Regions from separate parts of the Aquamicrobium sp. genome, predicted to be linked through region 1. Evidence: predicted binding sites of a transcription regulator. Region 1 holds the regulator's gene; the other holds the start of a gene.
The links. Region 1 encodes PhoB, which activates phosphate uptake and scavenging genes when phosphate is short. Its sites were predicted from a motif close to TGTCATNNANCTGTCAT; they were not measured.
Positions count from the first base shown of each region.

Region 2: a site for PhoB is predicted at 4,414-4,430, ahead of M9945_RS22645 (DUF2794 domain-containing protein). Genes of this name have one in related genera too.

Region 1 covers NZ_JAMLIE010000003.1:340,768-348,313, forward strand. The annotation lists gene pstC (phosphate ABC transporter permease subunit PstC) at 1-573, shown strand, start outside; gene pstA (phosphate ABC transporter permease PstA) at 570-1,904, shown strand; gene pstB (phosphate ABC transporter ATP-binding protein PstB) at 2,018-2,779, shown strand; gene phoU (phosphate signaling complex protein PhoU) at 2,791-3,498, shown strand; gene phoB (phosphate regulon transcriptional regulator PhoB) at 3,521-4,210, shown strand; gene ybgF (tol-pal system protein YbgF) at 4,396-5,340, shown strand; gene tilS (tRNA lysidine(34) synthetase TilS) at 5,370-6,731, shown strand; gene ftsH (ATP-dependent zinc metalloprotease FtsH) at 6,875-7,546, shown strand, end outside.
Region 2 covers NZ_JAMLIE010000008.1:14,188-21,733, forward strand. The annotation lists gene M9945_RS22625 (ammonium transporter) at 1-1,080, opposite strand, end outside; gene M9945_RS22630 (P-II family nitrogen regulator) at 1,163-1,501, opposite strand; gene tesB (acyl-CoA thioesterase II) at 1,729-2,604, opposite strand; gene M9945_RS22640 (ubiquinone biosynthesis hydroxylase) at 2,731-3,975, shown strand; gene M9945_RS22645 (DUF2794 domain-containing protein) at 3,998-4,399, opposite strand; gene M9945_RS22650 (DUF1223 domain-containing protein) at 4,837-5,601, opposite strand; gene M9945_RS22655 (ceramidase domain-containing protein) at 5,833-6,501, shown strand; partial or broken gene acnA (aconitate hydratase AcnA) at 6,657-7,546, opposite strand, start outside.

The sequences.
Region 1 (7,546 bases):
CCGATCGTCGAGATCCTCGCCGGCATCCCGACCATCGTCTACGGCTTCTTCGCCCTCGTCACCGTCGGCCCGTTCCTGTCCTCGGTCGGCCAGGCCGTCGGCCTCGACATCCGCGCCATCAGCGCCCTGACCGCCGGCTCGGTCATGGGCATCATGATCATCCCCTTCATCTCCTCGCTGTCGGACGACATCATCCGCCAGGTGCCGAAGGGTCTGCGCGACGGCTCGCTCGGCCTCGGCGCGACGCAGTCGGAGACGATCAGGCGCGTCATCCTGCCGGCGGCGCTGCCCGGCATCGTCGGCGCGTTCCTGCTCGCCGTCAGCCGCGCCATCGGCGAGACCATGATCGTGGTCCTCGCCGCCGGCAACAGCCCGTTCCTGCGCCTGAACCCCGGCGAGCCGGTCTCGACCGTCACCGTCACCATCGTCAACCAGCTCACCGGCGACACCGACTTCGCCTCGCCGCAATCGCTGGTCGCCTTCGCGCTGGGCCTGACGCTCTTCGCGATGACCCTCGTCCTCAACGTCGCCGCCCTCTACATCGTGCGCCGCTACAGGGAGCAGTACGAATGACCTCCGAAGAACGGCTCGCGCTCATCCGCGCCGGCCTCTCCTCCCGCCACGCCCGCGAGAGAAGGTTCCGCTTCTACGGCCTCGCGGCCATCGCCGCCGCGCTCGGCGCCGTCGTCATCCTGTTCGGCATGATCCTCGCCAAGGGCCTGCCGGCCTTCACCCAGGCCACGCTGACGCTCGACGTCGCCTTCGACCCCGCGATCGTCAAGGTCGAGGACAAGCCGCGGCAGCGCGAGGGCCAGTCGCCGGCCGATTACCGGCAGGAGCTGCTCGCCTGGGAGCGCAAGGTGACGATGCTGAACTGGAACCGCGTCGTCGAAGAGGCGGTGCGCGCGGCCGCCCCCGGCACCGAGGCCGATTCCCGCCAGCTCCTGTCGATCGTCGAGACCAACGCCCGCTTCCAGCTTCGCGACCTCTTCGTCGCCGATCCCTCGCTGCTCGGCAAGACGGTCGCGGTGAAGATGCTCGCCTCGGCCAATGCCGACAACTGGCTGAAGGGCAACATCGACCGCTCGCTGCCCGACGCCCAGCAGCAGCTTTCGGCCCCCGCCCGGGCGCTGGCCGACGAGCTGCGCGAGAAGGGCAACATCGACTTCGCCTTCGCCTGGCACATCTTCACCAACACCGATTCGCGCTCCGCCCCCGCCTCGGCCGGCCTCGCCGGCGCCTTCGTCGGCTCGCTCTACATGATGCTGGTGGTGATCGTGCTCGCCGTACCGATCGGCGTGATGAGCGCGGTCTATCTCGAGGAGTTCGCGCCGAAGAACCGCTTCACCGACCTCATCGAGGTCAACATCAACAACCTCGCGGCCGTGCCGTCCATCGTCTTCGGCCTGCTCGGCGCGGCGGTGTTCATTAACTACTTCCGCCTGCCGCTGTCGGCCCCGCTGGTCGGCGGCCTGGTGCTGACGCTGATGACGCTGCCGACCATCATCATCGCCACCCGCTCGGCGCTGCGCGCGGTCTCGCCCTCGCTCAGGCAGGCCGCGCTCGGCCTCGGCGCGTCGAAGACGCAGACCGTGTTCCACCACGTCTTGCCCGTCACCTATCCCGGCATCCTGACCGCGACCATCATCGGCGTCGCCCAGGCGCTGGGCGAGACTGCGCCGCTGCTGCTCATCGGGATGAACGCCTTCGTCGCCCAGGTGCCGGGCACGCCGCTCGACCAGTCCACCGCCCTGCCGGTGCAGATCTATCTGTGGCAGGGCAACGAGAACCGCAACTTCTTCGAGGCGCGCACCTCGGCGGCGATCATCGTCCTGCTCGGCCTGATGCTGACGCTGAACGCCATCGCCATCTTCCTGCGCACGCGGCTGGAGAAGCGCGCATGACCACGAACACCGGAACGGAGGCTATCGCCATGCACATGCCGGCCGAGAAGATCGTCCCTCAATCGGACCTCTACACCATGAAGTCGTCCACCATCCGCACGCCCGACGCAGACATGCGCCCGGCCCGCATCACCGCCCGCGAGGTCGGCGTCTTCTACGGCCCGAAGCAGGCGCTGTTCGACGTGTCGATCGACATCCCGGAAAAGGCCGTCACCGCCTTCATCGGCCCCTCGGGCTGCGGCAAGTCGACCTTCCTGCGCTGCCTCAACCGCATGAACGACACCATCGAGGGCTGCCGCGTCACCGGCACGATCCGCCTCGACGGCTCCGACATCGCCGACCCGGCGCTCGACCCCGTGGAGCTGCGCGCCCGCGTCGGCATGGTGTTCCAGAAGGCGAACCCGTTCCCCAAATCGATCTACGAGAACGTCTCCTACGGCCCGCGCATCCACGGCCTCGCCCGCGCCCGCGCCGACCTCGACGCCATCGTCGAGTCGAGCCTCCAGAAGGCCGGCCTGTGGAACGAGGTCAAGGACCGGCTGAACGAGCCGGGCACCGGCCTTTCCGGCGGCCAGCAGCAGCGCCTGTGCATCGCCCGCGCCATCGCCGTCTCGCCGGAGGTGATCCTGATGGACGAGCCGTGCTCGGCGCTCGACCCCATCGCCACAGCCCGCATCGAGGAGCTGATCGACGAACTGAAGCAGAACTTCACCATCGTCATCGTCACCCACTCCATGCAGCAGGCCGCGCGCGTATCGCAGCGCACCGCCTTCTTCCATCTCGGCAATCTCGTCGAGGAAGGCCCGACCGACATGATCTTCACCGGCCCGCTGGAAAAGCGGACGCAAGACTACATCACCGGCCGCTTCGGCTAGGAGGCACGACCATGGGGCAGCACACCGTCACATCCTTCGACGAGGACCTCGACGCCATCGACCGGCTGATCCACGACATGGGCGATCTGGCCGACGCGATGGTCGCGGCGTCCGCCCGCTCGCTGGTCACGTCCGACACGGCGCTGGCGCAGCGCGTCATCTCCGACGACGCGGTGATGGACGCGCGCCAGCGCGAGCTGGACGACCGCGCCATCACGCTGATCGCCAAGCGCCAGCCCGTGGCGCAGGATCTGCGCTCGGTCGTCGGCGCGATCCGCATGGCCGCCGATCTCGAGCGCATCGGCGACCTCGCCAAGAACATCGCCAAGCGCGTCGGCGCCGTCGGCGAGAACGCCACCCCGCGCGAGCTCTCGCACTCGATCGAAACCATGGCGCAGGCCGTGATCGCCCAGATCGACCGCGCCATCGCCCGCTACGAGGCACGCGACCACGAGGGCCTTGCCCGGCTGCGCGACGAGGACGAGAAGATCGACGTCCAGTACACGGCCGTGTTCCGCGAGCTCCTGACCTACATGATGGAGGACCCGCGCAACATCACCGCCTGCACGCATCTGCTGTTCTGTGCCAAGAACCTCGAGCGCATCGGCGATCATGTGACGAACATCGCCGAAAACGCCTATTATGTGCTGACCGGCCACCAGCTGCCGCTGAACAGGCCGAAAGCAGACGAGACGGTGATGGCGGTACGGCCGAAGTGACGGGCCCCGCAGGAAGCAGGACATGATCGCTCCGAAAATCATGGTGGTGGAGGACGAGGAGCCGCTCGGCGTCCTCCTGTGCTACAATATGGAAGCCGAGGGATACCAGGTCGAGGTGGTGACGCGCGGCGACGAGGCCGAGATGCGCCTGCGCGAGACCGTGCCGGACCTTCTCGTGCTCGACTGGATGGTGCCGGCCGTCTCCGGCATCGAACTGTGCCGCCGCCTGCGCCTGCGCGCCGAGACCGAGCGGCTGCCGATCATCATGCTCACCGCCCGCGGCGAGGAGACCGACCGCGTGCGCGGTCTGACGACCGGGGCGGACGACTATCTCGTCAAGCCGTTCTCGATGCCCGAATTCGTCGCGCGGGTGCGCGCGCTGCTGCGCCGCGCCAAGCCCGAGGTGCTGTCCTCGGTGCTCAAGGTCGACGACCTCGTCCTCGATCGCGAGACGCACCGCGTCCATCGCGGCGAGGCGGAACTGAAGCTCGGCCCCACCGAGTTCCGCCTGCTCGAGTTCCTGATGCAGCATCCCGGCCGCGTCTTCTCGCGCGGGCAGCTTCTCGACAATGTCTGGGGCGAGACGCTCTATATCGACGAGCGCACCGTCGACGTCCATGTCGGGCGGCTGCGCAAGGCGGTCAATCTCGACGGCCTGCCCGACGTGATCCGCACCATCCGCGGCGCCGGCTACGCCATCCGCGAGATCTGAGCGCGCCGGCAGGTCCGATCGTTCCGCCCCCATCGTTCCGGCACCGTATCGACGCCGCGTTTCCATGCCGCGCGGCGTCAATCACAATTTGGCCGAACTCGGCTGTGCTGATAAAAGGATGCCCGCGAACCGCGATCGGAGAGGATCGCGGACCAACCACAGGCAACCCGATGAAGAGACCAGACATGTTTTTGCGTTTTCTGCTGATCGGCGCCCTCGCCTTGCCGCTTGCGCTCGCCGCCGGCACGGCCGCGCGCGCGCAGGCCACCGATCCGCGCGTCGCCCAGCTCGAGGAGCAGGTGCGCCAGCTGAACGGCCTCGTCGAGGAGCTGAACTTCCAGCTCCTCCAGATGCAGGACCAGCTTCGCCGCATGCAGGAGGACAACGAGCTGCGCTTCCAGGAACTGGAGGAACGCCGCTCGGATGCGTCGGGCGCACAGCGCCCGCGCGACCATGCCGCGACCACCCCGCCGCCTGCCGCCAACGCACCCCCGCCGACGGGAAGCGGCGACGACGAGTTCTATGCCGCCGAAGAAGCCGTGACCGGCGGCGGCGCGCAGGTGCGCGGCGAGCCGCCGCGCAATCTCGGCAGCATCACCTTCGACGCCGACGGATCGCCGCGCGTCGCCATGCCGGCCGAGCAGCCCCCCGTTGGCCAACCCCCTGCCGGGCAGGTTCCGGTGGGACAGACGCAGGCCGCGCCGGCGCAGGACGGAACCACGGTCGCGGCGCTGCCGCCGCGCGGTGACGACGATGACGAGCTCTACCGCAACGCCTACGAATTCGTCCTGTCGGGCGACTACGGCACGGCCGAGGCCGGCTTCCGCGACCTGATCGCGCGCTTTCCCGACAGCGAGCATGCGGCGGACGCGCATTTCTGGCTCGGCGAATCGCTGCTCGCCCAGCAGAAGCCGCGCGAGGCGGCCGAGATCTTCCTCGCGGCCAGCCGCGACTTCCCGCAGGCGCGCAAGGCGCCCGACACGCTGTTCAAGCTCGGCGTCTCGCTCGTCGCCATGAACCAGCGCGACGTCGCCTGCGCCACCTTCACCGAAGTCCTGCAGCGCTACCCGCAGGCCAGCGCCGCGCTCACCGAGCGCGTGAAGCAGGAACAGGCCGCGGCCTCCTGCTGACGCTAGACGGGGGTCCCGGGACGACCGCGGTGGACCTCGACCCGCTTTCCCTTTTTCGCGATCTGGACGCCGGCGCCGTGCTGGCCGTCGCCGTTTCCGGCGGCAGCGATTCGCTGGCGCTCCTCCTCCTTGGCCACGACTTCGTCCGCCGCCATCGCCCGGCGCTGCGGCTGACCGCCGTCACCGTCGATCACGGCCTGCGCCCCGAATCCGCCGCCGAGGCGGCATGGGTCGCCGCCTTCTGCCGCCAGCGCGGCATCGCCCACGAGACGGTGGTCTGGCAGGGCGACAAGCCGGAAACCGGCCTCGCCGCCGCCGCGCGCGAGGCGCGCTACCGGCTCCTCGCCGATGCCGCGCAACGCGCCGGCGCATCCACTATCCTCGCCGGCCACACGCTCGACGATCAGGCCGAGACGCTCGCGATGCGCGCGGCGCGGGCAGAAGGCGCGGGCCAGGTGGGTGCAGGGCTGGCCGGCATGGCGCGGGCGACGCTTTTCGACGGCCGTGTCTGGATCGCCCGGCCGCTGCTGAGGACTCGCCGGCAGGCACTGCGCGACTGGCTTGGCCGGCGCGGCGTCGAATGGATCGACGACCCCTCCAACGACAATCCCGCCTATGAGCGGGTCCGGGTGCGCAAGGCGCTCGCCCATGCCGAGGTCGAAACGCTGGGCGCGGAGGCCCGCCGGCAGGCCCTTGCCCGGCAGGCGCTGGCCGAGCGCGCGGCGGCATGGATCGGGCGCTTCGCCAGCCGCCCGGCGCCGGGGCTGCTGCGGCTCGATCCCGCCTTCGCCGATGACGACGACGACGCGCGCGAAGCGGCGATCCTCGCGCTGCGCGCCTTGCTGGCCACTGCCGGCGGCACGCCCCGCCTGCCCGACCGCGCGCGCGTCGAAACCCTTCTGCGCCGGCTGGCCGACGGCGCGCCGATGCGGGCCACTTTGTCGCGCGCCGCCGTCGATACGCGCCGCGCCGGCGTCTTCCTGCGCCGCGAGGCGCGCAACCTGCCCTTCGTGCCGCTCGGCGCCGGGCCGGTCCTGTGGGACGGCAGGCTGCGCGCAACCGCCGCACCGGGCGCGCACGATCTGCATATCGGCCCGCTCGGCCACGACGGCGCGGCACGGTTTCCGGCGGAAACGCAAGCCGGGGTCCCGCCTGCGCTCGTCCGCGCCGCATGGGCGGCGGAGCCGGCGCTTTACTCCGGCAGAACTCTGATCGGGCCGCTCCTCGCCCCGGCCGCCGCCGGCGACAGCGTCCCGGCCTCGCCCACTGCGGCGCCTTTCGCGCGCTTCCTGACGGGTTTCGACCGGCCGCTGGCCGCCGCGCTTCAACGCCTTGCCGGCGCGCCGGCCCTGCCCTCGCCGCCTTGGCCGGAACACATTGGTCCCGGATAGATCGGCATCGACGCTTAACTGAAAAAGGCGGCCGCGCTTGGCAAGACCCCATGGGCTGCCTATGTTAGGGACCGCACCTCGCACATTCGGAAAGCCGCGCCCCGGCAAGGACAGAATTCCCCCGGGCGCCAACGGGAAACACGATGAATCCGAACTACCGAAACCTCGCGCTCTGGGCGATCATCGCCGTCCTCCTGATCGCGCTCTTCAACCTGTTCCAGGCGCCGCAGCAGCGCGGCATGGCGCGCGACATCCCCTATTCGGAATTCCTGCGCGAGGTGGACGCCGGCCGCATCCATACCGTGACCATCGCCGGCAGCCGCATCAGCGGCACCTATGGCGAGGCCAGCGGCGGGTTCCAGACCTATTCGCCGGGCGACCCGACGCTGGTCCAGCGGCTGGAGGAAAAGGGCGTCACCATCAACGCCCGGCCCGAGACCGACGGCTCCAATTCGCTGTTCGGCTACCTGATTTCCTGGCTGCCGATGATCCTCATCCTCGGCGTGTGGATCTTCTTCATGCGCCAGATGCAGTCCGGCTCCGGCCGCGCCATGGGTTTCGGCAAGTCCAAGGCCAAGCTGCTGACCGAGGCGCACGGCCGCGTCACCTTCGCCGACGTCGCCGGCGTCGACGAGGCCAAGCAGGACCTCGAGGAGATCGTCGAGTTCCTGCGCGACCCGCAGAAGTTCCAGCGCCTCGGCGGCAAGATCCCGCGCGGCGTGCTGCTCGTCGGCCCTCCCGGAACCGGCAAGACGCTGCTCGCCCGCTCCGTCGCCGGCGAGGCCAACGTGCCGTTCTTCACCATCTCCGGCTCC
Region 2 (7,546 bases), on a different contig from region 1:
GCCGAACACGTCGAGCGAGTCGTCATAGCCGAGCTTGTGCTTGACCACGGCCACGAACCAGTAGGCGACGGCGCTGGCGACCGCGCCGAGCACGATGGCGCCGACCGGGCCGACGAAGCCGGCCGCCGGCGTCACCGCGACGAGGCCGGTGACGATGCCCGAGGCCGCGCCCAGCATCGACGCCTTGCCGCGCTGCGCCTTCTCGATCAGCGACCAGGCGATCGTCGCGCCGGCGGTGGCGGTGAAGGTGTTGACCATGGCGAGCGCCGCCGTGCCGTTGGCGGCCGCGGCCGAGCCGGCGTTGAAACCGAACCAGCCGACCCACAGGATCGCCGCGCCGACCAGCGTGAAGGGCAGCGAGTGCGGGGCCATGTTGTCGCGGCCGTAGCCGGCGCGCTTGCCGATCATGATCGCGCCGACGAGCGCGGCGATGCCGGCATTGATGTGGACCACGGTGCCGCCGGCGAAGTCGTAGGTGTCCCAGCCATAGAACAGGCCCGCGCCGTCCCATGCCATGTGGGCGATGGGGAAGTAGACGAAGGTGACCCACAGCACGACGAAGGCGATCACCGCGCCGAACTTGATGCGCTCGGCGAAGCCACCGACGATCAGCGCCGGCGTGATGCAGGCGAAGGTCATCTGGAAGGCGATGAAGACGTATTCGGGGATCGAGCCGGATTCGGATTCGGGCGTCACGCCGGAAAGGAACAGCTTGCCGAAGCCGCCCCAGTACGGGCTGTCACCGCCGCCGAAGGCGAACGAGTAGCCCCATGTCACCCACACGACGATGACCACGGCGGTGATCATCGTGCACTGCATGAGGATGGAGAGCACGTTCTTGGCGCGCACGAGGCCGCCATAGAACAGCGCGAGGCCCGGCAAGATCATGAACAGGACCAGCACGGTCGAGATCAGCATCCAGGCGGTGTCGCCGGTGTCGAGGGCGGAAGCCGCCGGCGCGGCCTCCGTGGCCGCCTCCTCGGCGGCCTCCTGCGCCCAGGCCGGCAGGGCGGCGAGCGCGGCGAGCGCCGGTGCGGCGGCCAGGGCGCGCGCAGCGGGAGCGAAGGTCGATAGTCTCATCATTGTGACTCCTGAATTTATTGCGCGCTCGCGGCGCGCGGGGATCGGTTGCGCGCTCACGGCAGGGGAACCGGACGGCCGCTCACAGCGCGTCGCCGTCGGTTTCGCCGGTGCGGATGCGCAACGCCTTGTCGATGCCGTAGACGAAGATCTTGCCGTCGCCGATCTGCCCGGTGCGGGCGGCGGTCGAGATTGCCTCGACGGCCTTGTCGGCGAACTCGTCGGCCACGGCGACCTCGACCTTCACCTTGGGAAGGAAGCTGACGGCGTATTCCGCGCCGCGATAGATCTCGGTGTGGCCCTTCTGCCGCCCGTAGCCCTTGACTTCGGTGACGGTCAGCCCCTCGAGCCCGATCGCGGTGAGCGCCTCGCGCACCTCGTCGAGCTTGAACGGCTTGATGATTGCCATCACGATTTTCATCAGGTTTCACCCTTTGCTGGTTCAGGGGGCGTGCCCCGCCTCTGCCATGACCTCGTCGAACCGCCTTGACGGCCGATGATCGCAAATGGTGATTCAAGCCGCGTGCCAGTTGCACGAAGCCGGGGTCAACTCTCTGTTATGGAAGGATTCTTCCCGAAAGCCGGCGTTCCGCCCCCGCAGGAGGAACGCCATTCGGGATCAAAAACTGTGCAATATGGCGATATTGCCTAATTTCTAGGCTGCGTGCGCAGCCGTACCAGCCCCTCCTGCGCCGTCGAGGCGATGAGCGTGCCGTCGCGCGCATAAAGGAACCCGCGCGAGAAGCCGCGCGCGCCGATCGCGTTGGGGCTGTCCTGGGTGTAGAGCAGCCAGTCGTCGAGCGCGTGGTCGCGATGGAACCACATCGCGTGGTCGAGGCTCGCCATCTGCAGCTCGGGGTCGAAGCCGATCCGCCCGTGGGCGAAGGTCGAGGTGTCGAGCAGCGTCATGTCGGAGAGGTAGGCGAGGATCGCCCGTTGCAGCGGGCGCTCGTCGGGCACCGCGCCGGTGGTCCTGATCCAGACGCTCTGCTGCGGCGGCAGCTTGCAGCGGCTGGTGTAGTGCTCGACATTGACCGGCCTGACCTCCAGCGGCCGCTCGCGCGCCCAGAAGGTCCGGATCGCCTCGGGGATGGTGTGGCCCGCCTCCTGCAACAGGTCGAACTGGCTGCGCAGCGATTCGGGCGGCGGCACGTCGAGGGGCATCGGCATCTGGTGGTCCAGCCCCTCCTCCTCGATCTGGAACGAGCATTCGAGCGAGAAGATCGCCCGGCCGTGCTGGATCGCCGTCACCCGCCGCGTGGTGAAGGAGCCGCCGTCGCGCAGCCGGTCGACATTGTAGATGATCGGCACCGCCGGGTCGCCCGGCAGCATGAAGTAGCAGTGCAGCGAGTGGACGTGGCGGCCCTCGACCACGGTGCGCTGCGCCGCCACCAGCGCCTGGCCGATGACCTGCCCGCCGAAAACGCGCTGCCAGCCGACCTTGTGGCTGCTGCCGCGATACAGGTTGTGTTCGAGCCTCTCGAGGTCGAGTATGCTAAGAAGCTCCTGCATGGCCTGCGACATGACGCTATCCCCCGGGCGGTTGCGATCTCCGGAATGGGGGTTGCAACGATCGCCCCGGCAAGTCAAGGCATGGGCCGGGTCAGGACATGGACCGGCGCGCACGGCATGAACGGAAGGACGCCAGCGATGGATGGACAGGAAAACGGCTTCGACGTCATCGTCGCGGGAGCCGGCTATGTCGGCCTCACCCTCGCGGTCGCGGTCGCGGAGGCGCGGCCGAGCCTGAATGTGGGCGTCGTCGACGCCGCACCCGAGGGCGTGTGGCAGCGCGACGGCCGCGCCTCGGCCATCGCCGCGGCGGCGATACGCATGCTGGAGCGGCTGGGCTGCTGGGAGGAGATCGCGCCGAAGGCGCAGGCCATCACCGACATGGTGATCACCGATTCGCGCACCGCCGATCCGGTTCGCCCGGTCTTTCTGTCCTTCGAGGGCGAGATCGCGCCGGGCGAGGCCTTCGCGCATATGGTGTTCAACCGCGACCTGAACGCGGCGCTGCGCCGGCGCTGCGAGGAACTCGGCATCGACCTGATCGAGGGCGTCGGCGTCTCGGGCTTCGACACCGGCACGCGCCACGTCACCGTCCATCTCGCCGACGGCGCCTCGCTCGCCACGCGTCTGCTCGTCGCCGCCGACGGGGTGCGCTCGCGCCTGCGCGACATGGCCGGCATCGGCACCGTCCACTGGGATTACGGCCAGTCCGGCATCGTCTGCACCGTCGGCCACGAACGCCCGCATGGCGGCCGCGCCGAGGAGCATTTCCTGCCCGCCGGCCCCTTCGCCATCCTGCCGCTCGCACCCGCCGAGGACGGCACCAACCGCTCCTCCATCGTCTGGAGCGAGAAGACCACGGAAGCAGAGCGGCTGGTCGCCGAGGACGAGATCGTCTTCGAGGCCGAGCTGGAAACCCGCTTCGGCCTGAAGCTCGGCGAGATCCGCGTCCTGTCGAAGCCCCGCGCCTGGCCGCTCGGCCTGACGCTGGCGCGCGACTTCGTGCGCCAGCGCTTCGCGCTCGCCGGCGACGCCGCCCACGGCATCCACCCCATCGCCGGGCAGGGGCTGAACCTCGGCCTGCGCGACGCCGCGGCGCTGGCCGAGACGATCGTCGAGGCCGACAGGCTCGGCCGGGACATCGGCGGCCTCGACGTGCTGGAACGCTATCAGGAATGGCGGCGCTTCGACACGCTGCGCATGGGCATCACCACGGACGTGCTGACGCGCCTGTTCTCGAACGACGTCGCGCCGTTGCGCGCGGTGCGCGATCTCGGCCTCGGGCTGGTGGAGCGCATGCCGCGCCTGAAGGACTACTTTATCCGACAGGCCGCCGGCCTGTCGGAGCGCGCCCCGCGCCTCCTGCGCGGCGAGGCGATCTGAGCCCGGGGCGCGTGCGGCAGGATCAGGCGCGCACCAGCTTCGGCTTGGCGTCGAACACGGCGAGCACGCGGGCGAGCTCGTGGCCGCGCTTGAGGATCAGTCCCGAGGCGGCGACCACCGAGAACGCGCCCTGCCTGCGCGCCAGCGCCGGCACCTTGTGAATCTGGTAGAGCGGCACCTCGCTGGTGCGCCGGTAGACCGAGAACACCGCGCGGTCCTTCATGTGGTCGATGGCGTAGTCGCGCCACTCGCCGCTGGCGACCCCGTGGCCGTAGACCCTGAGAATGAGATCGAGCTCGCGCCGGTGGAAGGTGACCGGCAGTTCGTCCCGCCCGTGCCCCATTGCCTGAAGACGAGCTTCATGAAGCGGGACGACTATCGAGGAATCGTCCCCACCCTCCATTCCCGAGCCGTAATCGGTCATGCGCCGCCCTTTCGATGACAGTTTGACGACAGGGGCAGCCTCGCCCGCCCCGCCGCGAAAAGCAAGCCCCCGGCTGCGGGCCGCGGCAAGGCCCGGTTTCGCCCGGGGGCGCACCCGAAGCACCCGTCCGGCCCGCGTTCACAAAGCGCCACACACTGTTTTCATTGGTGATGGCTTGCCACAATGTCGCCGTTTTTTACCCAAGCTGCCGCCCCATTGTCCGGCGACGATCCGATCGTTGCCTGAGACGGTTCGGTCCGGTTTGGACCTGTAACCCCAAGCCCCCCGCCCACAGGGCCAAGGCTGGACCGAACCAACTCCGGGAAAATCCGGAACGAAGGCGACGACGATCCCAAAGCAAGCAATTGCCGGCGCTGAATCCCATCAGCGCCGGTTTTGTTTTGTCCCGGCCTTCCTTTTGCGTCAGCTTCCCGGGATCAGCTTCCGGAATTGGGCAGGATCGCCGCGCCGAGGATCGCGCCGGGCAGGTTGTCCGCGTCCATCTCCTGCACCAGCACCGCGCAGCCACCCGCACCCTTGCGCGCGATGGCGTTCTTCGGCAACTCGATCCGCGTCTTCTCGCCATGCCACATGCCGGCGGAGTGGAAGCCGGAGACGGCGTTGAGATAGGTCCAGGCGCGGCCGGCATTCTTGCCGCGCTCGATCCGCACCTGCGTCGCAGGCTCGAAATAGACGACGAGGATCTGGGCGTTGCGCACCGGCCGGTCCGCCGCCCCGGTCTCGACCACCATCGCCTCGCCCTCGTAGGAGACCGTGACGTCGACGATCATGCCGTCCGGCCCGCCGGCCATGCGCCGCATCGCCGCCTCGACCTTGCCGCGCTTGGCCCCGTTCATCTGCTCGCGACCGTTGACCACCGCCTGCGGCGTGAACACCGAGCGCGTGCCGAAGGCGCGGCTGTATTCCTGCTGGCGGGCGGTGTTCTCGGGGCTGGCCATGGTGTCGCGCCAGCCGAGATAGTCCCAGTAATCGACATGATAGGCGAGCGCGATGACGTCGTCGGAGCGCGCGAGGTCGGCGAGCAGCGCGTCGGCCGGCGGGCAGAAGCCGCAGCCCTGGCTGGTGAACAGCTCGACCACGGCCCGCGGCCGGCTCGCCGATGACTTGACAAAATCGCCGGCGGCGGCGCCACTGGCGATTGCAAGGATCAACGCGGCTGTCGACAGCCTGAGAAAGGTCAAGACCAACGGATTTTCCCGATCGTTCCAAGGCTCATCGAACCCTCCCGCAGCACCGCATCATCGGCGCGGGCAATGCCGGCACGCCTTCGGCCCACCCCGATGAACCGGCGGGAAGATTAGGCACCCCCGCGCGTGACGGGAAGTCAATTTGCAGTGAAATTCACCTCTTCCCGCTCGTGGCCCGATCCCGGCCCGCTCCCGACCCGACACCACCCCACATCAGGACATGCCATGTTCGAGAATCTCTACTCAGCCATCGACAATTACTGCGAGCGCACCGGGCCTGAATTCTGGTCCGAGCCCGTCAACGCGCTGACCAACCTCGCCTTCGTCGCCGCCGGCCTGTGGGGCGTCTACGCGGTGCGGAAAAACCGCGCCGGCGCCTTCGCCGAGGTGCTCGCCTGGTGGGTGGTGGCCATCGGCGTCGGCTCGTTCCTGTTCCACACCTTCGCCAACACGCTGACCATGTGGGCCGACATCCTGCCGATCGCCGGCTTCACGCTCGCCTACACGCTGTTCTGCCTGCGCCGCTTCCTGCATTTCTCGTGGGCGAAATCGCTGGCGATCTTCGTCGCCTTCTACGCCGTCGCCGCGCTTTTGACCGCCAACGTGCCGGAATGGCTGCGCGTGGCGTCGAACGGCACGACCGGCTACCTGCCGCCCTTCCTGGCGCTGGCCTTCTTCGGCGTCTGGATCATCCGCGCCGGCAATCCGGCCGGCTGGTACAACCTCGCCGCGGTCGGCGTCTTCGTCGTCTCGGTCACCTTCCGGGCGCTCGATCCGGTTGTATGCGAGGCGATGCCGCTCGGCACGCATTTCCTGTGGCACTCGTTCAACGGGCTGATGCTGGGCGTCGTCCTCGCCGCCGTGGCGCGGCACGGCGCGCCGGCGAAGGAATAATCTCGCCTTGGCGGCAGTAGCTCTTCTCCCCGTTTACGGGGAGAAGATGCCAGCAGGCAGATGAGGGGCGGCGCAAACCTTGGACGATCGGCTCAGCCCCTCATCCGACCCTTCGGGCCACCTTCTCCCCGTGAACGGGGAGAAGGATTGGCGGCTTACGCCGCGAGGTCGCGCAGCACGTATTGCAGGATGCCACCGTTCTTGAAGTAGTCGAGCTCGTCGAGCGTATCGATGCGGCAGAGGATCGGAACCTCCTTCACCGTCCCGTCGGCGAAGGTGACCTTGGCCACCATCTTCTGGCGCGGCTTGATGGTCTCGAGGCCGTCGATCGTCACCGTCTCGTCACCCTTCAGGCCGAGCGAGGCCCAGCTGGTGCCTTCCTCGAGCGTGAACGGAACGACGCCCATGCCGACGAGGTTGGAGCGGTGGATGCGCTCGAAGGACTGGGCGATGACCGCGCGCACGCCGAGCAGGTTCGTGCCCTTGGCCGCCCAGTCGCGCGACGAGCCGTTGCCGTATTCGACCCCGGCGAAGATGACCAGCGGCGTGCCCTCCTCGCGGTAGCGCATGGCCGCGTCGTAGATCGACAGCTCGTCCTTCGACGGGTAGTGGATCGTGTAGCCGCCTTCCTTGCCGTTCTCGCCCAGCATGTGGTTGCGGATGCGGATGTTGGCGAAGGTGCCGCGCATCATCACCTCATGGTTACCGCGCCGCGTGCCGTACTGGTTGAAGTCGGCGACCGCGACATGGTTGTCGATCAGGTACTTGCCGGCGGGCGAGGCCGCCTTGATCGAACCGGCCGGCGAGATGTGGTCGGTGGTGATCTTGTCGCCGAACAGGCCGAGGATGCGCGCGTTCTGAACCGGCTTGATGTCGCCGGCCTTGTGGCCCATGCCGACGAAATAGGGCGGGTTCTGCACATAGGTCGAGGCGTCGTCCCAGGTATAGGTCTGGCCCTCCGGCGCCTGCACCTTCTGCCAGTTCTCGTCGCCCTTGAACACGTCGGCATAGCGCGAGGCGAAGATCTCGCGGGTGACGTACTTCT